4 regions of the Massilia sp. PAMC28688 genome follow, and region 1 is predicted to be linked to each of the others. Evidence: predicted binding sites of a transcription regulator. Region 1 holds the regulator's gene; each other region holds the start of a gene.

The links. The regulator sigma-54, encoded in region 1, starts transcription at its own class of promoters, with help from an activator protein. The targets are predictions, from matches to a motif close to TGGCANGNAANCTGCTTT.
Region 2: a site for sigma-54 is predicted at 4,614-4,631, ahead of pepA (flocculation-associated PEP-CTERM protein PepA). Genes of this name have one in related genera too.
Region 3: a site for sigma-54 is predicted at 2,984-3,001, ahead of KY495_RS18210 (PEP-CTERM sorting domain-containing protein). Genes of this name have one in related genera too.
Region 4: a site for sigma-54 is predicted at 3,821-3,838, ahead of KY495_RS11280 (pilin). Genes of this name have one in related genera too.

What each region holds. Positions count from the first base shown of each region.
Region 1 is NZ_CP080378.1:1,360,181-1,367,392, forward strand. Features, by position in the region: gene rapZ (RNase adapter RapZ) at 1-171, shown strand, start outside; gene KY495_RS06045 (enoyl-CoA hydratase/isomerase family protein) at 211-1,299, opposite strand; gene hpf (ribosome hibernation-promoting factor, HPF/YfiA family) at 1,469-1,822, opposite strand; gene KY495_RS06055 (RNA polymerase factor sigma-54) at 1,914-3,386, opposite strand; gene lptB (LPS export ABC transporter ATP-binding protein) at 3,390-4,145, opposite strand; gene lptA (lipopolysaccharide transport periplasmic protein LptA) at 4,148-4,753, opposite strand; gene lptC (LPS export ABC transporter periplasmic protein LptC) at 4,790-5,383, opposite strand; gene KY495_RS06075 (HAD family hydrolase) at 5,383-5,895, opposite strand; gene KY495_RS06080 (SIS domain-containing protein) at 5,949-6,980, opposite strand; gene KY495_RS06085 (monovalent cation:proton antiporter family protein) at 7,081-7,212, shown strand, end outside.
Region 2 is NZ_CP080378.1:1,718,771-1,725,982, reverse strand. Features, by position in the region: gene KY495_RS07760 (hypothetical protein) at 41-346, opposite strand; gene KY495_RS07755 (N-acetyltransferase) at 809-1,465, shown strand; gene KY495_RS07750 (ThiF family adenylyltransferase) at 1,541-2,467, shown strand; gene KY495_RS07745 (molybdopterin biosynthesis protein MoeY) at 2,464-3,528, shown strand; gene pepA (flocculation-associated PEP-CTERM protein PepA) at 3,708-4,565, opposite strand; gene KY495_RS07735 (MoaD/ThiS family protein) at 4,901-5,170, shown strand; gene KY495_RS07730 (glycoside hydrolase) at 5,173-6,303, shown strand; gene KY495_RS07725 (substrate-binding domain-containing protein) at 6,356-7,212, shown strand, end outside.
Region 3 is NZ_CP080378.1:4,040,723-4,047,934, forward strand. Features, by position in the region: gene KY495_RS18200 (response regulator) at 1-1,650, opposite strand, end outside; gene KY495_RS18205 (cupin-like domain-containing protein) at 1,794-2,729, opposite strand; gene KY495_RS18210 (PEP-CTERM sorting domain-containing protein) at 3,157-3,711, shown strand; gene KY495_RS18215 (diguanylate cyclase) at 3,775-4,920, opposite strand; gene KY495_RS18220 (family 43 glycosylhydrolase) at 5,165-6,529, opposite strand; gene KY495_RS18225 (HD-GYP domain-containing protein) at 6,654-7,212, opposite strand, start outside.
Region 4 is NZ_CP080378.1:2,497,837-2,505,048, reverse strand. Features, by position in the region: gene KY495_RS11295 (M48 family metalloprotease) at 1-1,052, opposite strand, end outside; gene moaC (cyclic pyranopterin monophosphate synthase MoaC) at 1,131-1,628, shown strand; gene KY495_RS11285 (O-antigen ligase) at 1,751-3,202, opposite strand; gene KY495_RS11280 (pilin) at 3,307-3,765, opposite strand; gene KY495_RS11275 (FHA domain-containing protein) at 3,967-4,527, opposite strand; gene sucD (succinate--CoA ligase subunit alpha) at 4,620-5,501, opposite strand; gene sucC (ADP-forming succinate--CoA ligase subunit beta) at 5,517-6,686, opposite strand; gene KY495_RS11260 (DUF2889 domain-containing protein) at 6,799-7,212, opposite strand, start outside.

The sequences.
Region 1 (7,212 bases):
GCCTTTATCGCCAAGTGGCTGCCGTCATTTAAGACCGACAACCGCAGCTATCTGACGGTGGCGGTAGGGTGTACCGGCGGGCAGCATCGCTCGGTGTACATGGCCGAAAGGCTGGCCGCCTACTTCAGCCCGACCGAGCGCGTGGTACTGCGTCATCGCGAACAGAGCTAGTCCGCCCGCCACAGTCCGCAGGGGCCGCCCCCTTGAAGATCAGCCTTGCAAGTGCCGCAGCGGATGCGCGCTGTCCGGCCACACCGGCATGAAAAAGCGCGCCACCATGTCCTCGCTCACCTGCTCCAAAGTCGGCGGATTCCACTTCGGCGCATTGTCCTTGTCAATCACCAGCGCGCGCACGCCTTCCAGCACTTCGCCGTGTTCAAAGTTGTGCCGCACCATGGTGCGTTCCATGCGCAGGCAGCCCGCCACATCGAGGCCGGCACCGCGTACCAGCAGTTCGCGCGTTACGCACATCATCAGCGGTGAACGCTGGCGCATGGCGGCCAGCGCCTTTTGCGCGAAGGCACTGTCGTCGCCTTCGAGCGACAGCATGATGGCGGCGACCGACGGGGCGCCGAAATGGCGGTCGATGTCAGCGCGCGCTGCTGCCAGTTCACTGCTGCCAGACTGTCCAGCAAACGGCGCCGCAAAATTGCTGATCGCCTCGCGCAGCTGCGCCCCTGGCGTGGCGTCGATGAGCGCGCCAAGCGCTGCCATCTGCTCGTGCGGCACGAACAGGTCGGCCAGTCCCACGTACAGCGCATCGGCCGCACCGATGGTCAGCCCCGTCAGCCCCAGGTAGTTGCCCAGCTGCCCCGGCGCACGGGACAGGAAGTAGCTGCCCCCCACATCGGGAAACAGGCCGATGTTCACTTCCGGCATGGCCATCTTGGTTTTTTCAGTCACGATGCGGATGCGGCAATCCGGGCCGCCCTGCGCAATGCCCATGCCGCCCCCCATGACCACGCCATCCATCAAGGCCACGTAAGGCTTGGGATACAAGTGGATCAGGTGGTTGAGTGCGTATTCCTCGGTGAAAAAGTCTTCCAGCAGCGCGCTGCCTCCCATGGGCGTGGCATGACCGCACTCATGGAAAAAGCGGATGTCGCCGCCGGCGCACAGCGCCTTGGGACTGCTGCTGCCGATGACCACCGCATCGATCCCGGCGTCGTCACGCCACGCCTCCAGGATGGCGGTCAGGTCGCGCACCATCTGCAGCGACAGCGAATTGAGGGCCTTCGGGCGGTCGAGGGTGATGATGCCGGTTCGGTCGGCAACGCGATGCAGGACGTATGTGCTCATGGCAGGCAGTAGGAAAGAGAAAAGAGCGCTATTTTACCGCCGCACTGGAGCGCCACCAATTGCTTCCGGCAAGCCGCCCGGGCCCGCACCTGACCAGGGCGCCGGATGCTGACCGCGAACAGCAAAAAGGCGCCCTCGCGGACGCCTTTGGCTGTGGAACCCGGTGCAGTTACACCGCTTCCGGGCTCTGCTCTTCAGGCATGTGCTTGATGGCCTGGTGATTGTGGTCCTGGACCTTGCCCTTGTACTTCATGACCTGGCGGTCGAGCTTGTCGACCAGGCAGTCGATGGCCGCGTACAGGTCGTGGGAGAGGCTTTCCACATAGACAGTTTTGCCGGACAGGCGCAGATTGATTTCGGCCTTCTGGCGCTTTTCTTTTTCAGTGAGATTGTCGACGGTGAGAATCACGGCGATATCGATCACCTGGTCGAAATGGCGCTTTACGCGCTCGAGCTTGGCTTGTACGTATTCACGGATGGCTGGTGTCACTTCGAGATGATGTCCGCTAATTGTGAGATTCATACACACTCCTAAAGATGGTGTCACTTTCAGTTCATGCGCGTGCGCAGAGGAACAAGGCTTACCACCTGGCATTGCCAGGCAATACTGCAATCTACAGACACTTTCGGAGACTGACGGGCGGGATTTTGAGCGCTTCCCGGTATTTGGCAACGGTCCGGCGCGCAATGACCATACCCTGTTCCCCCAGCATGTCCGCAATCTTACTGTCGGATAATGGATTTTTAGGGTCTTCTGCTCCTGTCAATTGCACAATCAGCGCGCGAATCGCCGTCGAGGATGCTTCTCCCCCCGCTTCGGTGGCGACGTGGCTGCCGAAAAAGTACTTCAACTCAAACATGCCGTGCGGGGTCAGCATGTATTTCTGCGTGGTGACACGAGAGATGGTGCTCTCGTGCAGACCAAGTGTATCAGCAATTTCGCGCAGCACAAGTGGGCGCATGGCAACCGCCCCGTGCGAAAAGAAATTGCGCTGGCGCTCAACAATTGCCTCCGAAACACGCAGGATGGTGTCGAAACGCTGGCGCATGTTTTTGATCAGCCACTTCGCTTCCTGCAGCTGCGCGCTCATCTGTCCTTCGCCCTTGCCCTGCTTGAGCAGGCTGGCATACATATTGTTCACCCGCAGGCGCGGCATGACTTCATTGTTGAGCGATACCGACCAGCCGCCCTTGGCCTTGCGCACGATCACGTCCGGCACCACGAAGTCCGACACGTCCGACGCGAACACGGCGCCCGGATGCGGATTGCACTGGCGGATCACGGCCTGCGCCTCGCGCAGGTCTTCGTCATCGCAGTCGAGGGCCTTTTTCAGCTTGTTGAATTCGCGCTGCGCGAACCAGGCCAGGTGCTTGTCGACGATGGCCAGGGCCATGCGCCGCGTGACCAGCGGTACGCCCGGCATGGCCTTGATCTGCAGGCACAGGCACTCCGAGGCCGAACGCGCCCCCACGCCCACCGGGTCAAAGCTTTGCAGCAGCGCCAGCGCGGTCTTCATTTCGTCGAAGTCGATCTCCAGTTCGGCCGGCAGGCGTTCGTGGATCTCTTCCAGCGTTTCGGTCAGGTAGCCATTGTCGTCGAGCGCATCGATGATCAGCTCCACCAGTGCGCGGTCGCGCCCTTCGCTCACCGTTACCCGCATCTGCTCCATCAGGTGCTCGCGCAGCGTGGTCGACGACGCTTCCAGCTGCGGGCGCGAGTCTTCATCGTCCGAGCCCTTGGCACGGGTCTGTTCGCCCCAGTCGGCGTCGCCTTCCGGTCCCTGCGGCGCTTCGCTGTCCGGCGCATCGCCACCCTCCGCTTCGGCCGGCGCCGGTGCATCCTGGGCGCCCGGCTCCGGCGCCGCTTCGCCCGGCGTGGCATTGCTGCCGATGGCGCCGTCGGCCAGCAGGCGTACCGAGTGGTCAAGCGGATCGTCCAGGCGTTCGAGCAGCGGATTGTCGGTCAGCAGCTGCTCCAGTTCCTGGTGCAGCTCCAGCGTGGACAGCTGCAGCAGCCGGATCGACTGCTGCAGCTGCGGCGTGAGCGCCAGGTGCTGCGAGGTGCGTAGTTGAAGTGACTGTTTCATCGCTTACATGCGGAAGTGTTCACCAAGGTAGACGCGCCGTACCGATTCGTCCGCGATGATGTCGTCTGGCCGTCCCGACGCCAGCACCGCACCCTGGTTGATGATGTAGGCGCGGTCGCAGATGCCAAGCGTCTCGCGCACATTGTGGTCGGTGATCAAGACGCCGATGCCGCGCTCTTTCAGGAAGCGCACGATGCGCTGGATCTCGATGACGGCAATCGGGTCGACGCCGGCAAACGGCTCGTCGAGCAGGACAAAGCGCGGGTTGGTCGCCAGCGCGCGCGCGATTTCCACGCGCCGCCGCTCGCCGCCGGAGAGCGACATGGCCTGGCTCTCGCGCAGCTTTTCAATCTGCAGGTCGGCCAGCAGGTTGTCGAGGCGCTCGTTGATCTCGGTCTTGGAGAGCGATTTGCCATCCACCTTTTGCAGTTCGAGCACGGCGCGGATGTTTTCTTCCACTGTCAGGCGCCGGAACACCGAAGCCTCCTGCGGCAGATAGGACAGGCCGAGCGTGGCGCGGCGATGAATCGGCATGGTCGAAATATCGACCCCGCTGATATCGATACTGCCCGCGTCCGACGGCACCAGGCCCACGATCATGTAGAACGAGGTGGTCTTGCCGGCGCCGTTGGGGCCCAGCAGGCCCACGACCTCGCCGCACTCCACCTGCAGCGAGACGTCGCGCACCACCAGCTTTTTGCCATAACTTTTCTGCAGCCCGCGAACGATCAGCGTGCTGCCGCAGCGTTTCGGTTCCATGCTCAGGTCCCCGGCGACTGTGACGGAGCCGGAGCCGGAGCCGGAGCCGGAGCCTGCGCAGGCGTCTCCGTTGCGGCGCGCGGCCGGCGCGGGGCGATGATCAATTGTCCGCGGCCGCCGCCAGGCTTGCTGGCGCCGCTGGCATCATTGCGGGCCGTGAATACCTCGCGCAGACTGTCGTAGGAAATGTATTCGCTCTGGATTTCGTCAGTCAGGCGCGTGCCTTCCAGCTGGCGAATGCGGGCGCCGGAAAACAGCTTGACCAGGGCGCTGCGCTCGTCGTACTCGATGCGCGCCGCCTCCCCTTCCACCCACAGATTGGGGCCACCGTCGCGCTTCTGGCGGAAGGTCGCAGGCTTGCCACCGTTGCTGGTCATGGTGATCTGCATGTAGTCGTCGGCCGTGCGCTTGATGACCACCCGTTCGGCGCGCAGCACCAGCGTGCCCTTGGTCACAATGACGTTCCCGGTCAGGATGGTGGTCTGGTTGACTTCATCGACCACCAGGTCGGTGTAGTCGATCACGGCGGTCTTGCCCGCGTCTGCCTTTTCGGCCGAGGCGGACAGCATGGCCAGCCCCATGACGGCGATTGCGATAATTTTTTTCATGTTCTTGTCAGTCTGTTTGTTTGGTCTTGCCCGATGCTAGCGCGCCGCCGGTGGCGGATACACCATCCTGCCGCGGCCCATCGTGATCTGGCGCGTGGCGTCGTTGGCCTGCATTCCCATGCCGGTAATGGTGGCGCTGCCCATTGTCATCTTGACCTGCTGGTCCGTTTTCATGCGGTCTTCGTCCGGCAGCACTGTCAGCGCCTCGGTCTGCATCTGCATTGCGCGCGTGGTGGCCGATGCCGGACGGCTGATATCGACATTTCCCAGCAGGTCCACCTCGTTGTCCTGGTGCCGGATGCGCGCGCTGTTGGCCCTGGCCGTCATGGGCGGCGCGCCCGGGGTCAGGTTCTTCAGGATCGGCCGCTCGACGATGGACACGTCGCTGTGCGGCCGGTGCGTGAGGCGCTCGCCATGGAACAGGTAGCGCGGCTTGCCGTCAGGAGTCATGCGCACGAAGCTGAATTTTTCGATGATGTAATCCGGCTCGTCGCCCGCATCGGGGTTGAAGCTCACATCCGGCCGGTTCATGACCTGCACCAGCCAGAACGAACCGGCGGCCAGGAACACCCCGGCCGTGATCATCGCCAGCAGCGGCCAGCGGTGGGCTGTGCGCTTGTGTTTATCCATCAGGCGAAATACGGCGCCAGCGCCGCCTCGTACGTACCCTGGGCACGCATCACCATGTCGCACACCTCGCGCACGGCGCCGCGCCCGCCCCCCGCGCGCGTGACGTAATGGGCGCGGTGCTGCACCTCCGGGTGGCCGGTTGGTACGGTGACGGCAAAGCCCACCTGCAGCAGCAGCGGCAGGTCGATCACGTCGTCGCCGATATAGCCGCACTGGTCGGCCGTCAAGCCGGTTGCCTCCAGCAGGCGCGCAAAGGCCACCCGCTTGTCGTGGATGCCCTGGTGCACGTGCTGTATGCCCAGGTCGGCCGCGCGCCGCACCACGATCGGCGAATTGCGGGCACTGATGATGGCGGTCGCCACCCCGCTTTTCTGGAGCAGCTGGATGCCCAGGCCATCGAGCACATTGAAGGTCTTGGTCGCTTCGCCATCCGGGCCGTAGGTAAGGCTGCCGTCGGTCAGTACGCCGTCGACGTCAAAGATCATGACCTTGATGGCCGCAGCGCGGCGCATGTGCGCAAGTTCGGTGCGGGGACGCTCTGCCGCGATGTTGTTCGGGTCAGTCATCAGATCACCTTTGCGCGCGTGAGGTCGTGGATGTGCAGGGCGCCCACCAGGCGATCTTCATCATCGACCACCAGCATCTGGTTGATGCGGTTTTCTTCCATCACGTGCACCGCGTCCACGGCCAGCTGCTCCGGCCGCACGCGGCGCGGATTGGCGTGCATGACGTCGCGAATGACGATCTTGGTGAAGTCCTGGACCCGTTCGATGAGGCGGCGCAGGTCGCCGTCGGTGAACACGCCGATCGGGTGGCCGGCTTCATCGACCACCGCCGTCATGCCCATGCCTTTCTGGGTGATTTCAAGCAGGGCCGTGGCCAGCGGCACGTCGGCCAGCACGCGCGGCACCGCCTCGCCGCTGCGCATCACGTCGCGCACGTGGGTCAGCAGGCGCCGGCCCAGGGCACCACCGGGGTGGGAGCGCGCGAAGTCTTCTTCCTTGAAACCACGCGCGTCCAGCAGAGCCACGGCCAGGGCGTCGCCCAGGGCCAGCGTGACCGTGGTGGAAGCGGTGGGTGCGAGGTTGAGGGGGCAGGCTTCCTTGGCCACCGAAACATCGAGGTGGACGTCGGCCAGCAGCGCCAGCGAGGACTTGGGATTGCCCGTCATGGCGATCAGGGGCGCACCCATGCGCTTGATGATGGGCAGGATCGACATCAGTTCTGCCGTTTCGCCGGAATTGGAAATGGCGATAAAGGCATCCTGCGCCGTGACCATGCCCAGGTCGCCGTGGGCAGCTTCTGCCGGATGGACAAACATGGCCGGGGTACCGGTGGACGCCAGGGTGGCGGCGATCTTGCGCCCGATGTGGCCGGACTTGCCGATGCCCGACACCACCACCCGGCCACCGCAGGCAAGCAGCAGGCCCACAGCCTTGCCCACGCTGTCGTCGCCGAGCAGGCGCCGCTGGAGCGCGTGCATGGCGTCGACTTCGATGTCGAGCGTCTCGCGCGCCATGTCCATGGCCCGTTCGAGCGCTTGCTGGTCAAAACGGTCAAAAGCTTTCAGCATTGTTTTTTCATCGGTTACACTCATGGAAAGCAGTATAAACGAATTGCGAAAGCAAAAAACTTGCCAGACGTAACAAACAACGATTTCCGCGTACGCGGTCCCCACATTACTTCATTGGCAAAGCATGGTGTCAGGTCTCGAACAAACGCTCTTATTGCTGGGCAGCGCAGTGCTGGGCGTAGTCGCTTTCCGCTCTCTCCACCTGCCTCCCATGCTGGGCTACCTGGCCGTCGGCATCCTGATTGGTCCCCACGCG
Region 2 (7,212 bases), 360 kb from region 1:
AGTGACATGGGAGAACAGATCATGGCAACAGGATAGTGTGTCACGGCCCCTGGCGCAGGCGGCCCAGCAATTCCTCGACCCCGGCGCTGACCGGCAGCCCGTGCTGGCGCAGCAGCTGCAGGTGCAGCACCAGGTTTTCCAGCACCAGCTTGGCCGACACCGCCAGCAGCGTCATGAGCCGGTCTTCGGTGCTGAAGTTTTCCATGGCGGCGGCCATGTCGCACAGATGGGCCGCCACCAGGGAGCGCAGTTCCTGCTCGCCGAAGGGGAGGTCGGCAAAATCGATGGGGTCTTCCGTTTCCACTTCCTGCATCAGCGCTGCTAACTGTTCCGGCGAAATGGACATGCTGTTCTCCGCAGTGGCAATGATGCAATTGTAGGCGATGGCGGCGCCACGGGGCGTCCGATCGGCGCATGATCGCGTCTGAAAAGGCTGAGCCCGTTAGTTTTGACAGGGCGACAAGGGAAGCAGACAAAGCTGGCGCGGCTTTGTTTCAGGCCAAGGTTTTTTCACGACAGTTGCCCGTGTTTCCCTTGCTAAACATACCTTTAGGAAATAAGCTATACAGATCATTCGTCGTGAATGATCAAGGCGTGCTGCAGTGTCCCAGCCGCTTGACCGCCTGATGGCAGCCCTGGCGGCAGCCTATTCCGGACCGTATTCGGGACACAAAGGAGGCCTCTTGTGGAATCGCTTAGCAATCAAGTTGATAACGAAACTACCCCGAGCACTGTTGAGCGGGTAAAAACTGCGCACGGGATTGATGAACAAGATACTATAACGTCCACACAATTAGAGGACGTTATTGTGAACCAAGACTTTTACGGCATCCGCCTCACCGATACCGCAGAGGGCCGCAACTCTGCAAGTATGCTGGTCAGCAAGATGTACGCTTGGCGCGGCTACGCTGGAACGCACCAGTTAACGGACGACCCCAATCGCATCACCCTGTCGGCAAGCCATCAGGGCGAAACGGTTGGCACACTCACACTGGGGATCGATTCGCCAGTGGGCCTGCTTGCCGACGACATTTTCAAGGACGAACTCGACGAATTCCGCGCGAGCGGCGCCCGGCTGTGTGAATTTACCAAGCTTGCGTTCGATCCTGCCGCCAGTTCCAAGACTTCCATGGCCAACCTGTTTCACCTGGCCGTGATCTATGCACGCGACATTCACCACCGCACCGACATCGTGATCGAAGTGAATCCGCGCCACCGCCGCTTCTACGAACAGATGCTGGGCTTCCAGCGCCTGGGGACCATGAAAACCAATCCGCGCGTGAACGCGCCGGCCCATCTGCTCAAGGTCAGCCTGGACTATGTGAGCGAACAGGTTGCCAAGCACGGCGGCACCTGGGACCAGGAAGGCTCGGAGCGCTCGTTTTATGCCTATTTCTTTTCCCCGCGCGAAGAGCAGGGTATCGTGCAGCGTCTGCTGCGCGTCGACGAGCGCCAGGCTGCCTGAGAGCCCTATCCGCAGCCCGGCCGGGCCTGACCGGGCCGGGCCTGATTGTGCATCGTTCGTGTTACTATTTTCCGTATGGGACAACACACGCAACCTTCAAGCGCGCCTGGTGCACCGGCCGCAGCAGCGACCGGCGCCTTTTCGTACGACCAGGCTTTCTCGCGCAATATCGGGTGGGTGACGCCAGCCGAGCAGGCCATCCTGCGCGGCAAGCGCGTGGCCATTGCCGGCGGCGGCGGGGTGGGCGGCGGGCATCTCCTGACCCTGGTGCGCCTGGGCGTGGCCCACTTCCATATTGCCGATTTTGACGATTTCGATATCGTCAACTTCAACCGCCAGGTCGGCGCCAACGTCACCACCCTGGGCCAGCCCAAGGTCGAGGTGCTGGCCCAGATGGCGCGCGACATCAATCCCGAAGTCGAGATCAAACTGTTCCCGGAAGGTATCGACGAGCACAGCCTGCCGGCCTTTCTCGATGGTGTCGACCTGTACGTTGATGGCCTCGATTTTTTTGCTTTTAAAATTCGCCAGCAAACCTTCGCCCTGTGCGCCAGGCTCGGCATTCCCGCCACCACCGTGGCGCCGCTCGGCATGGGCGCGGCCCTGCTCAACTTCATGCCGGGCAAGATGACGTTTGAAGAGTATTTCCAGTGGGGCCAGTGTTCGGACCTGGAAAAGGCCATCCGCTTCGTGGTCGGACTGGCGCCGGCCGGCCTGCACCGCCCTTACCTGGTGGTGCCGGAAGCGGTCAATTTTGCCCAGCAGCGCGGCCCCTCGACCTTCATGTCCTGCCAGCTGTGCTCGGCCATTGCCGGTACCGAGGCGCTCAAGATATTGCTGGGCCGGGGAGACGTGCTGGCCGCGCCCCACGGCATGCAATTTGATGCCTATCGCAACAAGATGGTCCATACCTGGCGCCCCGGTGGCAACAGCCACCCCCTGCACAAGCTGGCCATCATGATCGGCAAGCGCCAGATGGCCAAGGCGGGGGTGGGGCAATGAGCGGCCCCTCGGTCATGCACCAGATCCTGGACCTGGCACGCTGGGCGCCCAGTGGCGACAATACCCAGTGCTGGCGCTTTGAAATCATTGCCCCAGACCACGTTGCCGTGCATGGCTACGATACGCGCGAGCATTGCGTGTACGACCTTGATGGCCATCCGAGCCAGATTTCCTATGGTGCCCTGCTGGAAACGCTGGCCCTGGCTGCCAGCGGCCACGGCATGCGCGCCGATATCGTGCGCCGCAGCGGCACGCCGGAAGAAAAACCCGTGTTCGACGTGCGCCTGGAACGCGACCCGGCCATCACTCCCAGCCCCCTGATTCCGGCCATCACCCGGCGCAGCGTGCAGCGCCGGCCCCTGCGCACCCGGCCCCTGACCGCCACCGAAAAGGCGGCGCTGGAAGAGGCCGTGGGCGAGCATTACAGCGTCACCTGGCTGGAAGGCACGCGCGTCAAGCTGCGCACCGCCCGCCTGATGTTCAATAACGCCCGGCTGCGCCTGTCGATGCCGGAAGCATATGAAACGCATCGCAAGATCATCCACTGGGGCGTGACCCACAGTCCCGACCGGGTGCCGGACCAGGCACTGGGCGTCGATGCCATGACGCTCAAGATGATGAAGTGGGCCATGGTCCGCTGGGGCCGCCTGTCCACCATGAACCGCGTCATGGGCACCTGGGCGCCCCGCCTGCAGATGGATTTTGTCCCTGGCGTGGCCTGCGCCGCGCACTTCGTGCTCAAGGCCAAGCGCCAGCCGCAGTCGATTGACGACTATGTGCAGGCCGGGCGCGCGGTCCAGCGGTTCTGGCTCACCCTTACCCACCTGGGCTTGCACATGCAGCCGGAAATGACGCCGCTGATCTTTTCCAAGTACGTGCGCGAGAATGTCAAGTTTACCGACACCATGCCTTTGCACGGCATGGCCGCAAAGCTGGAGCGGGAAACGGCGCGCCTGATTTTCAATGATGCCGGTTTCCCGGTGTACATGGGAAGGCTGGGCGCGGGCAAGGCGCCCACCTCGCGTTCGGAACGCAAGCCGCTGGAAGAATTGCTCAAGTAGCGATACATTGGCACAAACCCCGGCACATCCGGGCACACCCCTGCAGATCCCGACAGGCCGCATGCGGCCTGTTTTTACGTCGCTTGCCGGCCTTGCCGCCGGCTCGGGCAAAATACGGGGAAAACATGGGCAAAAAAAAGAGCGGACCGCAGTCCGCTCAGTGTCATGCCGAGAAATGCTTAGGCTTGCTTGCGCTTGCGAGCAGCAACGCCTGCACCCAGTACGGCGATGCCCAGCAGGGCCAGCGAACCTGGCTCTGGTACTTCAGCCAGTTTGAACTGACCGTTGTTGCTGACGAAGAAGTGGCTGCCAGGAACGTTCGAGTACGTACCACCGGCGCAGCCTGGGCCGCCAAAGCCGGCGAACTGGCAAGCGATCTCGCCAACCATGTTGTTGGTTGGGGCGCCAACGGTGTTAGCGTTGGTGAACGCGAACGACAGGATGTCTTCGCCCGACAGGTCGGCACCGTTGCCGCGGAAGAAGTAACCAGCATCCAGGCCGCCGGCAACTGCCTTGGCGAATACGCTGATCTGGCCGTTGTTGGTTGGCAGGCCGGAACCGTCTACCAGACCGCCGCCGCCAGGCAGGACTTCGAACTCAGCAATCATGTTGCCCAGGTCAGCACCGTACATGCCGTCGGTGGTGGCGTACTGGTTGTTCGTTGGGTTCTGGTACATGCGGATGGTGCCGCCGGTGAACTGGAACGCGCCGGAGAAGTTACCGGTGCCGGTTGCCACGAACGTTGCCGTGATGTTGCCACCAGCGTAGTTGATTGGGAACAGCTGACCGTTGCTGTCTGCCTGCACCAGGTTGAAGGCTGCGTGCTCCGTGAAGGAGAAGGTGCCGCCGCCGGTGTTGGTCAGCTCGATGAAGGCATTGCCGTTCACGTCCAGGTATTCGTTGATGACCTGGCCGGAAGCGAAGCCGCCGCCGTTAGGATTGAAGACCCAGTCGTTCAGTACGACGTTTGCGTTTGCATTGCCGGCCATTGCCAGTGCTACTGCTGCCGCTGCGGTGATTTTTTTCAGAAGTTTCATATGTTCCTCGAATTTGATTTGTTTGGGGCTACTGCCTGCATGGGGATATTAGCAAAGAGCGTGCCAAATATCACGATTCCTTAGTAAACAGGGACTTAGCGCTGTCCCGGATCTGAACCGGGATTATGCTGTAAAGTTATCCGACAAAGAGTTTTCCAGCAGGAAAGCAATATGTTTATATTAATTAATTTATCCGAGGGTTTAATTGGCAATCAGAATGTTTATTAGAGTCATTAATTAATCGAATGAATCTATTTATTCCTTTTGGCAAATAAAATTATCGGATCGCGCGACGGGCGGCGGGAGTAAAATCTGGCTTCACTTGTGGAGGCAGCATGGCCCGATTGATCTTTACGCAGCAGCTGGCCCGCTTCCTGCCGGTGCCGGAAGTGGCTGTCGATGCGCCCACGCTGCACGCTGCCCTCGAGCGCGCATTCAGTGCCAATCCACAGCTGCGTTCCTACATCGTCGATGAGCAGGGCCACCTGCGCGAGAATGTGGTGGTGTTCATCGATGGCCGCCGGGCGGCCGACCGTGTCGGACTGCAGGATGCACTTTTACCCGCGTCGACTGTCTATATATTGCAGGCCCTATCCGGAGGATGACCATGTACGACACTGCCTACCTGTCAACCCGCAAGGGCCTGTTCGAGCTGCGCCAGGAGGCCGGGCGCTGGCAGGTCGCGCACCGCCATTTCCTGGGCGAGCCGGTATCGATGGCCCTGGCGGACCGGCGCGACGGCACCCTGTATGCCGCCCTTAACCTGGGCCATTTTGGCGTCAAGCTGCACCGCCGCGACCCCGGCAGCGACAGCTGGACCGAAGTTGCCGCCCCTGCCTATCCGCCCAAGCCGGCCGACAGCACCGATCCCGTCGAATGGAAAAACAGGCTGATCTGGGCGCTGGAAGCGGGCGGCCACGATGAGCCGGGGGTGCTGTGGGCCGGCACCCTGCCGGGCGGCCTGTTCAAGTCCAGCGACCGCGGCAGCAGCTGGGAACTGGTGCGCGCGCTGTGGGACGTGCCGCAGCGCAGCGAGTGGTTCGGCGGCGGCTACGATGTGCCGGGCATCCACAGCATCAGTGTCGACCCCCGCAACAGCGGCCACCTGCTGGTGGCCGTATCCTGCGGCGGCGTGTGGCGCAGCCAAGACGGCGGGGCCAGCTGGACGGTATCGTCGACCGGCATGCGCGCCGACTACATGCCGCCCGAGCTCAACGAAAATGAAGCCGTGCAGGATCCGCACCGCGTGGTGCCGTGCGCCGCCAATCCCGACGTGTTCTGGTGCCAGCACCATAACGGCATGTGGCGCTCGGCCGATGGCGGGCGGCACTGGGCTGAAATCGTCACGGCGCCCGTCTCGCGCTTCGGCTTTGCCGTGGCGGCTCATCCTTCGGACCCGGAGACGGCGTGGTTTGCGCCGGCCGAGGCGGACCAGCGCCGCATCCCCGTCGACAGCGCCATGGCCGTGACCCGCACCTCGGACGGCGGCAAGACCTTCACGGCCCTGCGCGCCGGTCTGCCGCAAGAGCATTGTTATGACCTCGTGTACCGCCATGGCCTGGCCGTGGCGGACGATGGCCGTACCCTGCTGATGGGGTCCACCACGGGCGGGCTGTGGGCGAGCGCCAATGGTGGCGACAGCTGGGAGACCGTGTCCACCACCTTGCCGCCCATTTACGCCATCTGCTTCGCCCACCAGGGCGCCGCCCGGCGCTGCGCGCCATCAAGCGGTCCATGAGAAGGACGTTGCTATAATCGCAGGCTGTGTACAAGGACCAGCCTGTGGATGTATGAATCTTAAGAGTCTTGCCGACCATTTGGGCGTATCGAAAACCACCGTCAGCCGCGCCTTGAACGGTTATCCGGAAGTGAACGAAGTCACGCGCGCGCGGGTGCTGGCAGCAGCGCGCGCCTCCGGTTACGAAGCCAACCCCATGGCGCGCAGCCTGGCCGTGGGCCGCACCAATGTCTTTGGCATCATCTATCCGCTTTCGCCCGTGGATCTGGGCGACCCCATGTTCCTGGCAGTGGTGGGCGGCATGTCGGCAGCGCTCGAAGCGAGCAAGCGCAATCTCATCATCGCCCCCGTATCGGCCCGTAACGAGTTGCCTTCCTACGAGCACATGGTGCGCGGCAAGCGCGTCGATGGCCTGGTGGTCAGCCGCACCCTGGTCCACGACCAGCGCATTGCCTACCTGGTCAGCAAGGGCTTCCCCTTTGTTGCCCACGGGCGCACCGAACTGGACCAGCCCTATGCCTGGTTTGATTTCGATAACGAGGCCGGCATCGTCATGGCGTGCCAGCACCTGCTGCAGCACGGCCACCGCCGCATCGGCATGATCAGTGCCCCGCTGAGCCTGAATTTTGCCTGCCAGCGGCGTACCGGCTTCCTGCGCTGCATGGGTGAGGCTGGTCTGGCCACCGATCCGGCCCACCTGGTCGACAACAGCCATGACCGCCGCGCCGGCTACCAGGCCATGCAACAACTCCTGGCATGCCGTCCCCCGCCGTCGGCCGTCATTGTCGATAATCACCTTTCCGGGGTCGGCGCCGTGCGCGCCCTGCTCGACGCCGGCGTGGAGATCGGGCGCGAGGTGTCCGTCATCGTCTGGGGCAGCATAGAAGATTCCCTGGTGGGCGCCAGGGT
Region 3 (7,212 bases), 2.7 Mb from region 1:
GCGCCGGCTCGCTTCCGACAGTTCGGCTGCCAGGCGGCGCAGGTCTTCGTCAGCCTTGCGACGCGCGGTGATGTCGGAAAACAGCAGGGCCACGATGCGGCTGCCCGGCTCACCCAGGCGCGTGGCATACACGTCGAACCAGCGACCCATGGCGCGCGCTTCCTCCACGAAGCGTATCGCCTCGCCGCTTTCGGCGACCCGGGCGTAGCGTTCCACCCAGCCGTGGTCAAGCTCGGGCACCAGTTCGTAAATCGTCTTGCCCACCGCATCCTGGCCCAGGCCCGTCTGCTTGGAAAACACGGGATTGACTTCGATGAAGCGGTAGTCGGCCGCCTGGTCGTTGGCATCGTACAGGATCTCGATCAGGCAGTAGCCTTCATCCATGGACGCGATCAGCTGGCGATAGCGCTCATCCGACAAGCGCGCCGCTTCCTCGTAGCGCTTGCGTTCGGTAATGTCGATGCCATGGACCATGATGCCGCTGATCTCGCCATCGGTATTGCGCAGCGCCACGTAGACAAAATCGAGCAGGCGCTCGTCAAACCTGCCATCGCTTTGGCGCACCGATACCGGCACGCTGTTGCCGACGTAAGACTGGCCGGTGCGAAACACATTGTCGAGCAGCGCGATGAAGCCCTGAGAAGCCACTTCGGGCAGCACCTCGCGCACCGGGCGGCCGAGGATGGCCGCACTCTTGCCGATCAGCTGGTAATAGCGCTCGTTGGCCATCTCGAACACATGGTCCGGTCCCTGGAGCGTGCACATGAAGGCCGGAGCCTGGTGGAAAATGCTCTGCAGGCGCGAGCTGAGCACCTCGGACTCCTTGAGCAGGCGTTCGCGCTCGATTTCGCCCAGCATGCGCGCGGTGGCGTCGCTGAAAATCTTCACCAGCGACTGCGCGGCGCCGGCATCGTCGCGCACGGCAATGGTCACGCCGTCGGCGTAAAAGCGCTTGCCATCCTGGCGCTGGTGCCAGCGCCGGTCCGGGGCGCGGCCGGTGGCCAGGGCCATGGCCCGTTCCAGCGCCGGCTGGCCGGCGGCCCGGTCTTCTTCGCTAAACAGGAGCGCAATGTCCTGGCCGCAAATCTCGCCCGCTTCCCAGCCCGTGATGCGGGCCGCCGCGCCGCTCCAGTCCGTCACCAGGCCTTCGGGCGTCATTTCAATGAAGGCATACTCCTTGGCGTTTTCCAGGATCAGGCGGGTGCGCTCGTTGCTGGCCTTGATCTGGGCCGCATGCAGGGCTTGCTGCATTTCTTCGATCTGGCGGTTCTTGACGTGCAGCTCGACAAAGAAGCGCACCTTCGAAACCAGGATGATGGGATTGATGGGCTTGGACAGATAATCCACGGCCCCCACGGCGTACGCCTTTTCGATCGGGAATTCACGGGGATCGGACGCCGTCACGAAAATGATGGGCAGGCTGCGCGAGCGCCGCCGCTCGCGGATCAGTTCGGCCACTTCCATGCCATCCATGGTCGGCATCTGCAAGTCCATCAGCACCACGGCAAACTCGCTGTGGAGCAGGTGGCGCAGCGCTTCGCGCCCCGAGTTGGCGCGCACCACACGGCAGCCGAGCGGTGCCAGCATCACTTCCAGGGCAAGAAGATTGGCCGGTTCGTCATCGACGATCAATACCTGGGTTTGCTGCATGCGCACTTTCTAGGGCAGGTGCGGTGAATACCTGGCTAATGGGGTTGGACGGGACGCCATTGTAGTCCGTCTGGCAATTATTGTCGCCGGGGATGGTTTCAAGAGGACGCCTGCTGCTGCAGCCGCTTGACACACCTGTCCTCCTACCCGGGGCGCAGCAGCGACGAGTGGCCGCCCAGGGCCAGCGGCAAGGCCCGCGCCCAGCGGTTGGACGAGAGCGAAAAGGTGAGCGAGCGCACCTGGTGGTACCAGCCCGCCGGCACATACAGCATGTCGCCGGGATGGACGATCACTTCGACCAGCGCGGCGTGGCGGGCCAGCGGAAAGCGCGCGTAGTCGGGCGCTTCCGGGTCGAAGGGCGAACCGAACAGGATGGCATTGGCCTGGCGCGGGTACAGGAACTGATCGTGGTGGGGTGGCGCCAGGAAGATGCGCTTGCTGCCCCACACCTGCGCGAAGATATTGTCGTCGTAATCGCAGTGCAGGGGCGTGACGGTGCCGGCGGGGCCCACCCAGAAACGGGGCGGGCCCATCTTGTCGAACCACGATGGCCAGTGGCACAGGGCATTTAACTGGCGCAGTTCCAGGTTGCCCAGGTAAGGAGGCAGGGCCTGGCTGCCGGCGTCAAGCAGGTCCAGGTAGGCCGCCATCGTCATGTCCTGCATGGCGCGGTCGGGCGCGAAGGCGGTATGGATGTAGTCGCCCACGCGGGCGCGTACCGGCAGGTGCCCAAAGCGCTCGCGCAGGCTGGCCGGCCCCAGCGCCGACAGCGGCCAGCGCTGCACCAGTCCCGTGACCAAAAACGGCAGGCCGCGCGCGGCGCGGGCCCGGAACGCATCCCCGTCCGGCGCCTTGACGCGCTCGAGCTCGCTGATGGGGGGCAAGTCGCGCGCCGCATGCCGGATCGCCTGGCGCATGGCCTCGATCGAGCTCACGCCCCGCACCTGCGCATCCCTGTCCTCGCGCGCAGCCTTGCGCGCCGCGTCCTGCTCCGGCGTGGCCGCCGGCTCCGGGCGCGGGGGCAGCCGCGGGGCTGCGGGGGCCGGGCCGTGGGGCCTGTCGGTGTTGTCAATGCCCATCCAATTGCTCCTTCCGTTTGCTTCGGCATGCTGGTTTTACGGCGTGACAGCATAGCGCATGGCCGCGCGCCGGGCCAGATGCGGCCTGATCACGCACGTCAACCCGTCATGATCCATGGTGAACCTGGACTGTGGCATCGACAAATGCTCCTTTTATTGCAGAGCACGTTAAAAAAATTCTCCTGGAAATGTTGCAGACCGTTGTATTTCGAGAATTGTCTCTTATAAAATTTATATTGAACGGCTGAGAAGCGTAGTATCGAATTTGCATAAAAATGCAAAGGCCTGGTTCAGGCTTCTCTAAACCAAAAGCAGCATATCCAAGGGATGATCCATGAAAAAATTACTAAAGAGTTCGCTTTGTTGTATTGCTTTGGTGGCATCAACTGTGCACGCAGGTGAAGTCGGTACGGCAACAAGGGAGGATGTGACACTGGCCACCGAGGCTGCCGACTTCTTCCAGTATGCAGACGGCGTCAATCCACAGGGAAATGCAGGGTCAACAGGCTTTGACGGCGCCTTTGACGCCTACGGGGACGGTGCATGGCAAAAGATGGCCAAGGTAACGCAGGCCGGCGACGCCTATCCCCTGACCTATGAGGCGTCCGACTTCCTGGGCAAGTTCAGCTTTACGTTCACCCTTGTCGATGGCAAGAACGGCACCTGGTCGATCACCAACACGGACCTGCTCAATGATTTGACGCTGGACCTGGTATTTGCCATGCACGTGGGCGGCGGCAGCGGCGCCTGGCTGTTTGACGACCAGTTCATCGCGTCCGGCCAGACGCTGCAAGGCACCTGGGTGCAGAACATGGTCAATGGACGTCAGCAACGTGTCACTGATTTTTCCAACCTGACCTTCTTCGGACGCGACCTGGTGCCCAGCATTCCCATTGTCGACGTTCCCGAGCCGGCAACCTTTGCCACGCTGGCCCTGGGTTTTGGCCTGATGGGTCTGGCACGCCGGCGCAGGCAGACGTAAGCTTTTTCCGGGCTTCCCGCACGGCCGGCTCCACAACAGCCGGCTTTTTTTTGCCTGATGACGCTACAGGGCAACCGTGCGGTTGCGGCCTGCTGCCTTGGCAGCGTACAGGGCGCGGTCGGCGCGCTCGATCATGTCGTCAACCTGCTCGCCGCTGCGGTAGCGCGTCATGCCGGCGGAAAAGGCCACGCGCAGCTGCGGCGCCTGCGCGCTGGCCTCGGTCTCGACCAGGGCAGCCCTGAGGCGCTCGATGCCGATGTTGGGGTCGCCCGGCGGTGACGCCGGCAACAGCATCAGGAACTCTTCGCCACCCCAGCGCGCCACCATGTCGGTGCTGCGCAGCTGGGCGCGGGCCTGGCCGGCAAAGCATACCAGCGCCTCGTCGCCCACCCGGTGGCCGTAGGTATCGTTGACCTTCTTGAAGTGATCGATATCGGCCAGCGCCACGAAAAAACCCGGCCCGCCCCGGGCCTGGCGCGCGATATGTTCGTCGAGCAGGCCAAGCATGCGGCGCCGGTTGGGAAGGCCAGTCAATTCGTCGTGGGTGGCCACTTTCTGGATATGTTCCAGGGCCGATTCGAGCGCCACTTTCTGGCTGCGCAGGCGGTCGCGCATGCGCGAGAGCTGGACCGAGAGCGTGGAAATGACGGGCAGCACGGTGGCCATCATGGCAAAGTAAATCAGTTCCAGCCGGGCAGGGTAGAACGCAGGATCGGCATGCGCGCACCAGGCCATGACGGCGCCCATCATGGCACTGGTATAAAACATGAGCAGCCGGACATTGCGCGGACCCATGTCGAACATCCCGAAAAACATCACCATGGCCAGGAAGATGAGATTGGCGGCATGGGCCGGACCGCTGACGGCGTAGGCAATGCCAATCAGGCTCTGGGCCACGAGCGCTTGCGGCAGGGCCAGCGAGGGCTCGGCAAAACGCAGGTTCAGGCCACTGCGAACCATGGCATAGAAGCTTAGCGCCGTGAGCGCGCACAGCAGACCGAGCACCTTGACCGCGCCGGCCTCAAAAACCTCGAACACCACGCCGTAGCCCAGCAGGGCCAGGCAGACGGTGTACATGGCCGCCGTCATCAGTACCATCGTCACGCGGCGGCGCTGGCGAAAGTCGTCGGTAAGGACCAGCGTGGCAATGCGGCCAAGCGCGGCAGGCCACCGGCGTTGGGTGCTGGTCGTCGCTGGAGGGGTGGTCATGAGGGGGAAATGTCAGGGCATGAAAGCGTTTGCCCATTATGCGGCAAAGAAACGTGCCGGCCCAGTCTTTCGCCCCTGCCGACGGGGCGTTGTGGCGCCGCGGCGTAAAAGTTACCGGCGCGCACACACGGGGGATTCTTTCTGGTATATTCTATTTCTACAAGGCAAAATTCCAGGCACTGTGCCGGCGTGCCTGCCGACGGCCAACACCCGGGCGCGCGGCCCGGGCTGTTGTGCTGAACGATCAGCGGCGCTGCAGCCGCCATTGCTGGTTGGCGGCGTTATTGACGGGATACTGGATGACCTGGGCGCCGTCGGCCTGGTTGGACGCCTTGACGTCCAGCACCATGCCGCTTAACTGGTTGGCCACCGTGTAATAGCCGGCGGCCGGGCTCGCAAAGCGCCACTTCTGGCCCGCGCCTGCCCAGTAATCCCATTGGGCGATGTCGGTGCCGGCCCGGGTGGAATTGCCATAATTGTCCAGGCTGCGCCGGCTGTTGGCATTGATCACGCTGTAGTAGCCATCGCCGTGTCCCATCACATACCAGGACTGGTGCTTGCCGCCGTTATCGGTGAACTGCTGCGCCAGCGCGCCGTTGGATGTGGAGGCGCCGGCAATCGTGAGCGCCTTGCCATTTAAGCGCGACTTGAAGGCATACAGGCCGTCGCTGATGCCGCCGCAGCCGGCAAAGCTGCTGAAGTTGCGGTTGAGTACCGGCCAGTCGCCGCTGTAGCTCATCTTGTGGAATTGCAGCTTGGCATTGCCGTTGTCGTTCAGGTCATAGTAGTGGGTGGAGACGAAATTGCAGCCATCCTGCTTGAGGACGCCCACATGGCCGGGGCCCTTGAAGCGCCCGTCCACGTTGGCCATGACGGTGCGTGTACCGGAGTAGGGCCCGGTGACGCTGGTGGCGCGCTGCACTTCGACCGAGTAGGTGCTGTTGACGCCATCGCAGCATTTGCCGCGGTTGACGAACAGGTAGTAGTAGCCGCCGTTGCGCACGATATAGGGCGCTTCGATGTCGGTGTGGCCACCGGCCCAGATCTTGGTCACCGGACTGGCAAGCTTGCCCGTGGCCTGGTTGATTTCGGCCACGCCAATCCCGCCGAACCACGAGCCATAGCTCATGTAGACCTTGCCGTCGTGGTCGCGAAACAGGGCCGCGTCGATGGCATTGATTTCGGAGCGCCCGCCAAACGACTCCACCACGATGCCCAGGTCTTGCCAGTTGGGGTTTTTCAGCGACGCCGAGCGCGCCACGCCGATGGCCGACGTGGAGGTGCCGAAGGTGGAAACGGAGTAGTACATGTAGTAGTAGCCGTTCATGTGGATCAGGTCCGGTGCCCAAAACGATCCCTTGAAGTCGGGGATCTTGGTCTTGATCCACGCCGGCCAGCTGCCAAACACCGGCGCCGGGCCACCGGTCCAGGTGACCAGGTCTTTCGAGGTCGAATACCAGATGCCGGTGCCGGTCGTGAAGTTGAAGTAGGTGTCGCCATCCTTGGTGATGGTGCCCGGATCATGCGCGTTCTGCAGTCCGGCAAGGTTGACGGCCGATGCCGGAAGCGCGGACAGCGCAAGGCAGCTTGCGAATACAAGGTTTTTCATAAGTCTCCTGACGATGGTTTTTTTTATGGGTGCAGCAGGAGAGAGCTTAGGAGCTTGTCAAGACTTTCACCAATGAATTTTTTTAAGGCTGCGATACCCGTTTTGGTATCGCAGGCAAACGAGTTCAGGGTGCCAGTTTGCCCGCCCACAGTTTTTCAATCAGCGCCGTGGGCCAGCCCTGGCGCTCTTCCGGGCCGCTGACGCAATCGTCCTCGGCATCGGCAAGATTGAGCAGCTCGGGCGGCAGGGCACGGGCCGAGGCTGTGCAATAAAACGTGCGTACAACGGGACGTGTGTAGCTGTGCTTGTTTTGTTCCACCACCACGGCCAGGCGCGCCGATTTGAGCCGCACCAGCGAGCCGGTCGGATAGATTCCTACCACTTCGATGAACGAAGCGAGCACCTTGGGGTCAAAATGGCCTTTCCAGGAAATCATTTTGGCCAGCGCATCGGCCGGATCCCAGCCGCGCTTGTAGGGCCGGTCGGAAGTGACGGCATCGTAGACGTCACACACGGCGCTCATGCGCGCCAGGAGGGCGATCTCCTGGCCTGACTGGCCAGCCGGATAGCCGTTTCCATCCATCCGTTCGTGGTGGTGCAGGCACGCCTGACGCACCTGCTCGCTCACGCCCCCGTGCAGCAAGGCGGCATAGGCATGCTCGGGATGGCGCTTGACGGTGGCA
Region 4 (7,212 bases), 1.1 Mb from region 1:
CGGTCAAGCCAGGTCTGGGCGCTGGCCAGCTGGCCGCGCTTGAGGGCCAGGTAGCTCAGGCCATATTGGGCGCTGACCTGCTGCTGGCGGTTGAGCAGTTTTTGCTGCGCTTCAAAAGCGGCCTGGGTCTCGGCCAGCCCCTGGGTACTGCCATCCTGCAGTACGCGGGCGCGCGCCCGGACCAGGTGGAAGTCGAGCGTGTCCACGCGCTGGCGGTACGGCACTTCGCGAATGCGCGCCTGGATATCGGAGATGCGCTCGCTGGTGAGGGGGTGGCTGCGCAGGTAGGAAGGCATGAGGTCCGAGTAGGAGCGCGTGGCGGCCTGCATCCTGCCGAAAAACGCCACCATGCCCGAGGTATCGTAACCACCCTGGGACATGATTTGAAAGCCCACGCGGTCGGCCTCGCGCTCTGCCTCGCGGCTGAAATTGAGCTGGCGCTGGATCGCCAGGCCCTGGCCGCCCATGACCACGCCCATGGCCGCGTCACCGCTGGCGCGCGCGGCCAGGGCGCCAAGCAGCAAGGCCGCCAGCGGGATGAGCGCATCCTGCTTTTGCTGGCCGATCATGCGGGCAATATGGCGCTGGGTGACGTGGCCGATTTCATGGCCCATGACGGAGGCCAGTTCCGATTCGGTCTGCGCCGCCAGCAGCAGCCCCGAGTGCACGCCAATAAAGCCTCCCGGCAAGGCAAAAGCGTTCAGCTGCACATCGCGCACGGCAAAGAAATAAAAGTCGGCGTTGGTCTCGCCCCGTGCCCCGGGCTGGGCGGCCACCAGGGCGCTGCCAAAATTGTTGAGGTATTCGGCAATCGGCGCGTCATCGAGAAAATCGCGGTCGCGCCGGATGTCGCGCATGATTTCCTCGCCGATGCGCCGCTCCATCACGGGCGACAGGTCGCCGCGGGCAGTGTCGCCCAGCATCGGCAAGCTCTGGTCCAGGCCCGTCTGGGCGCCCGCCTGCAGCGCCGTGCTGGAGATGGCGGCCGCGACAGCTGCAGCGAGCGCCAGCTGCGGCAAGCGTGTGAGTCGCATGGCAGGAGGAATTTTCATTTTCACGATGCTATGATAACCGCAAGTGGCGCATGTACGCTGCCTTCGACCGATCGGAAACACTTTGTTACCACGACCATGAACGACCCAAAAAACGCTTCTCCCCTCACCCACTTCGATGCTGCCGGACAAGCCCACATGGTGGATGTCGGCGGCAAGGCCGACACCCACCGGATTGCCGTTGCGGCCGGTACCATTGTCATGAAACCTGACACGCTGGCGCTTATCCTTGAAGGAACGGCGCGCAAGGGCGATGTGCTCGGCATTGCCCGCATTGCCGCCATCATGGGCGCCAAGCGCACCAGCGACCTGGTGCCGCTGTGCCATCCGCTGCCGATCACGCGGGTGGCGGTGGAATTCGAGATTGATCAGCTGCAGTCATGTATCCATTGCCGCGCCCAGGTAGACACGGTGGGCAAGACGGGGGTGGAGATGGAGGCGCTCACAGCGGTGCAGGTGGCCTTGCTGACCATTTACGACATGTGCAAGGCGGCCGACCGCGGCATGGTCATGACCAATGTGCGGGTGCTGGAAAAGCATGGTGGCAAATCAGGGGATTGGACCGCCTCGGTCTAGCACTAAAGGCCCCCTTCTTCCACAAAACGCTGTATACAATGGCCGCGTGCACGACTAAGAAAATCACATCGCGCTGGATAGCGGCCCAACTCTGCGCCAGTTGCAGCGCACATGACACCAGCCTAGAAACGCCCGTCAAACCAGAAACGTGGAAAGATTGAAAAACCCGGACCCTTAACAGGGTAGTCCGTGTGACTTCCGGGAAGATCGCCAGCATCAACGGAAACCCCAAGCACCACCATGATGACCGCTATCCCAATCGCGCCTCGCAGCGCAAATTGGGGGACTACAGTCCATGTTGACGGCCGGGTTCTCGACCATACCCATCCGCTGGCGCATGCCAGGTACGTGACAATAAGCAACTGACTTATCGGCATAATGAAGGAACCTGACACCAGCGCGTCAACCACAATGGCAGTCCCGGTTGCAATCAGTCCAGTCGCGACCAGTCCGTCGGACACATCTGTTGTCGCCAGCGCCTTCGCTTGGCAAAACAGGCGCCGTCCGGCCGCACCGATTGTCGCGATAAGACAGATTACCGCTGGAATGCCCCATTCTGCCGCGTACTGCATAACCCAACTATGCGGGTGGCTGCCGAGTCTGAGATCCATCCCGCCATGCGCGAAGTGCATGGGCCCGACGCCGAGCATTGGGTGAGCAGCGATCATCTGCAAACAGCGACGCCATAGATAGGTGCGAGAGCTAGTCGGGTCGTGCACTGTCCGGTCGACCAATGCGCTTGAATGGCCAAAAGGCTCAAGACCGAAAACGGGAGGTAACTGATAAAAAATCAAATAATCCAGAACGAACCCTGTGATGGCCGTCAGCGCCATCATACCAACGAAAAGTTTCGCTGTCCCCTTCATCAGCACTAGGGCAACCAAAACCCCTGCCCCCAGGCCTAACATGGTCCCGCGTCCACCCACAGTGAAAAGTAACATCCACCAAAACCCCGCGAGAATGAATACGGCGTACCGTACTTTTTGGGTCTTGGCGCGACAACACAGCAGCACCAGGAGGGGAACGGTCACTGTTTGTGCGTGATTGAAAAACCGAAAATTTTCGAAGTTTTGGATGATATCACCGACACCAGGGGTAATTCCCATCTGAACGAATATCGACAAGCCCACGAAAGCCTGGAGAAGATAAGCTGCGCATCCAATCGCGCAGATTGTCAGAACCCAATTCAACTTCTTTGAGTAAGAGTCCGCCATTTCCCTTCCCGCCGCTAACCCTGTCAAAACGAGCAGCAGCGTGTATCCAACCTCCAGGAAGCCATAGGACGGCGCATAAGCGCGGCTTGAGGAGATCACACCAAGTAAGAAAAACAGCAGAAGTGCGATGCCACCGGCCGGATTGCTGGGCCAAATGAGCCGCGAGCGTCTGATGAAAATATACGCCGAAGCGAAAGCCAATAAGGCCAGGTGCGTGATCCGCTGGGCATTGTGGCTATGGGGAGCGAAATGATTTAGCATGGCCATACTGGCGATTAGTAGCACCAGCACTGGCCATTCCCGGACCCCCGAAAGAACTATCCCGTGACGCCACGATGCATTTTTTGTTGCAGCGTTCATCGCTCACCCAGCCCAATCATTTGCCAAGCCAAAAACGGAAATACCCCATTTCTGGGGTATTTTTTTACAGAATCGCTACCGTCAAAACGGCGACGAGATTCGTATTAGGACGCTACGTTACGGCATTCAGCAGGAACGAAACGGAACATCGTGTCAGCGGTGGCGCCGCAAGTCCAGGTCACATTGCCGTCTGCGTTCACAGTTGGGCGGAATTTCAGAACGACGTTTTCAGTCTTGGCGGTACCGGTCACGGTGATTACACCGCCTGCGCATGCCATGCTCGCCATATTAGTGGTCGCGACGGTCGTATCCTTCACCCCGCGGCAAGCGCCTGTATTAGCAGTCGTTCCCAGGTTAGTTGGATCGTCGCCCAGATTTTCAGCAATAGTTTGCTTTTGTGCCGAGGCATTCGTGATCAGTTCCGACACGCGGCCACGTACCGTGTAATCCTTGTACGCTGGCAGTGCGACAGCAGCCAAGATGCCAACGATGGCGACCACGATCATCAATTCGATCAGGGTGAAGCCGGCTTGTGCTTTTTTAACAATTTTCATCGATTTCATGGTAAATCTCCTTGGGGTTTTACTTCAACAAAGACTAGGTGTCTGTACCAGGGATATAGCAATCGGTGTGCCAGCTCAGACGAGCATCGATTTGCGGCTATTCGTTAATCTTCGATTATGGAAATGGTCAAAATTCGGCGCGTGACCTGACAATTTTTGTCGCGGAGCGTGAACAGCGCAACGTCTGACGGAAATTGTCACTTATTTTGCCAAAAAAACCATGCGCGTACCCGCGAGATCGAGCACGTCACCCTGTACCAGCCGACGCGGCTCGTGTTCCAGCTCCGCGCCGTTGACCGTTGGCCCCTGCTCGCCATCAATCTTGGCTGCTGTATAGGTACCACTTGCATAAGTAATGGCCACCACCGCCACGCCCGGCTTGCCGACCGTGGTCAAGGGTTTATTCAATGGCAGCGTCTTGCCCTTGTGCGCGCCGTTCATCACTTCCACCTTCCCGGTCGGTGCGGCCTTGGGTGGCGTGGCCAGGTATTGCAGTTCAAAAATGGCGATCGTGATCCGGTCGCCGCTTGCCAGCTGGCGCCGCGTGACCTTTTCGCCCTGGATAAAGGTGCCGTTGGTACTGCCCAAGTCTTCCAGGATCGCATCGTCCAGCATGACCGTGATGGTGGCATGGGCGCTGCTCACGGCGCGGTGGTCGATGACGATATCGTTATGCGGCTTGCGCCCGATGGTCATCCTCTCCTTGACGAGTTCCACTTCCTTGATGAGCTTGCCATCAGACGTAATGATGATTTTTGCCACTTCGCGTTCTCCGGATTTTGTGCGCAATTCCAATGCAAACGGGGAGCATTATGCTCCCCGTTATTATCTACTGCCTAGCAAGTCGTTACAAATTACAACATGGCCTGCAGCAGACGGGCCATTTCCGACGGGTTCTTGGTGGCCTTGATGCCGCACTCTTCCATGATGTCCAGCTTGGCCTGGGCCGTGTCGGCACCGCCCGAGATGAGCGCGCCGGCGTGGCCCATGCGCTTGCCCGGTGGCGCGGTCACGCCTGCAATGAAGCAGACCACCGGCTTTTTCATGTTGTCCTTGATCCAGTAAGCCGCGTTGGCTTCGTCCGGGCCGCCGATCTCGCCAATCATGATGACAGCGTCGGTATCAGGGTCATCATTGAACATCTTCATGACGTCGATATGCTTGAGGCCGTTGATCGGGTCGCCGCCGATACCGACAGCCGAGGACTGGCCCAGGCCCAGCGCGGTCAGCTGGCCCACCGCTTCGTACGTCAGCGTGCCCGAGCGCGACACCACGCCGATGCGGCCCTTGCGGTGAATATGGCCCGGCATGATGCCAATCTTGATTTCGTCCGGCGTGATCAGGCCCGGGCAGTTAGGGCCCAGCAGCAGGGTCTTCGAGCCGGCCTTGGCCATGCGGTCCTTGAGCGCCATCATGTCGCGCACGGGAATGCCTTCGGTGATGCAGATGGCCAGGTCCAGCTCGGCTTCCACGGCTTCCCAGATGGCAGCAGCGGCGCCGGCCGGCGGCACGTAGATGACCGACACGTTGGCGCCGGTTTCCTTCTTGGCGTCCGCCACGTTGGCAAAAATAGGAATGCCTTCGAAATCTTCGCCGGCTTTCTTGGGGTTCACGCCTGCGACAAAGGCATTCTTGCCATTGGCATAGTCGCGGCACATGCGGGTGTGGAACTGGCCGGTCTTGCCGGTAATTCCCTGGGTGATGACTTTTGTATCTTTATTGATCAGGATCGACATATTTGTTCCTTCGAATTAGGCTTTACCAGCAGCAGCGGCAACCACGGCCTTGGCTGCGTCTTCCATCGTATCGGCGGCGATGATCGGCAGGCCGGAGTCGGCCAGCATCTTCTTGCCGATGTCTTCGTTGGTGCCCTTCATGCGCACAACCAGCGGCACTTGCAGGGAAACAGCCTTCGATGCGGTGATCACGCCTTCGGCGATCACGTCGCAGCGCATGATGCCGCCGAAGATGTTGACCAGGATGGCTTTCAGGCCCGGGTTCTTCAGCATGATCTTGAACGCTTCCGTGACTTTCTCAGCCGTGGCACCGCCGCCCACGTCCAGGAAGTTGGCCGGCTCGCCGCCGAACAGCTTGATGGTGTCCATGGTGGCCATGGCCAGGCCGGCGCCGTTGACGAGGCAGCCGATATTGCCGTCGAGCGAAATGTAAGCCAGGTCGAACTTCGATGCTTCGATTTCGGCCGGATCTTCTTCGTCCAGGTCACGGTAGGCAACGATGTTGGGCTGGCGGTACAGGGCGTTGGAGTCAAAGTTGAACTTGGCGTCCAGGGCGACGATCTTGCCGCTGCCGGTCACGATCAGCGGGTTGATTTCAGCGAGCGACGCGTCGGTTTCCCAATATGCCTTGTACAGGCCATGGAACTGTACGCGCGCATCGGCAAACGACTCGGGAGGAATGCCGATCTTGCCGGCGATGTCGTCGATCTCGGCATCGGTCAGGCCCACTGAGGGATCGATCGCGATGTGGTGGATCTTTTCAGGATTGCTGTGCGCGACTTCTTCGATATCCATGCCGCCTTCGCTGGAAGCCATCAGCACCACACGCTGGCTGATGCGATCGGTGACCAGCGACACATACAGTTCCTTCTTGATGTCGGCGCCTTCTTCGATCAGGAGGCGACGCACCTTCTGGCCTTCGGGGCCGGTCTGGATGGTCTTGAGCTGCATGCCCATGATCTGCTCGGCGTATTCCTTGACCTGTTCCATCGACTTGGCCACCTTCACGCCGCCGCCCTTGCCGCGGCCGCCAGCATGGATCTGCGCCTTGACTACCCAGACCGGGCCGCCCAGCTCTTCGGCAGCCTTGACGGCTTCTTCCACGGACATGCACGGGATGCCGCGCGGTACCGTCACTCCGAACTGCCGGAGGATTTCTTTGCCTTGATACTCATGGATTTTCATGCTGGCTTCCCTTCTTCTGATACTGATAATGTGGAAATACGGTTAAGTGCGGGTTCAAAACAACTAAAACGGGACTGCGAGGACTGCAAACTGCTGCTGCGCTACGTGAGGCCTAGGACACCGGCTTGGCAACCCAGCGCGGGTAATACCTGGCCACTGCCGGGCCATCGGCGCGCAGGGCATGACAACGTTCAATTTGAAACGGGCGGTCGGGCAGCAGGTCGTCGCCATCGCCGTCGCGCGTCTTGATGACGTCATTGGCAAAGGCCTGAATGGCAGCCGTCGGGAGGATTTGCGCCAGTTCGCTCAGGTGCGTACAGCCTAGCACGCCCGACAGTCGTTCCTTGATGCCCGCACGGAAACCCTTCATGAGCGACAAGCCAATCAATTGCTTGTAGGCCGGGCCGACCGTGTCGCAATAGCCGGGATAGGGCACGGCGTCGGACGACACCTCGGCGTCCACTACAACGAGCTCAAGGTTGATGGTCAGGCGCAGGGACAGGTCGTGCAGGCGGGTGCCGCCCGG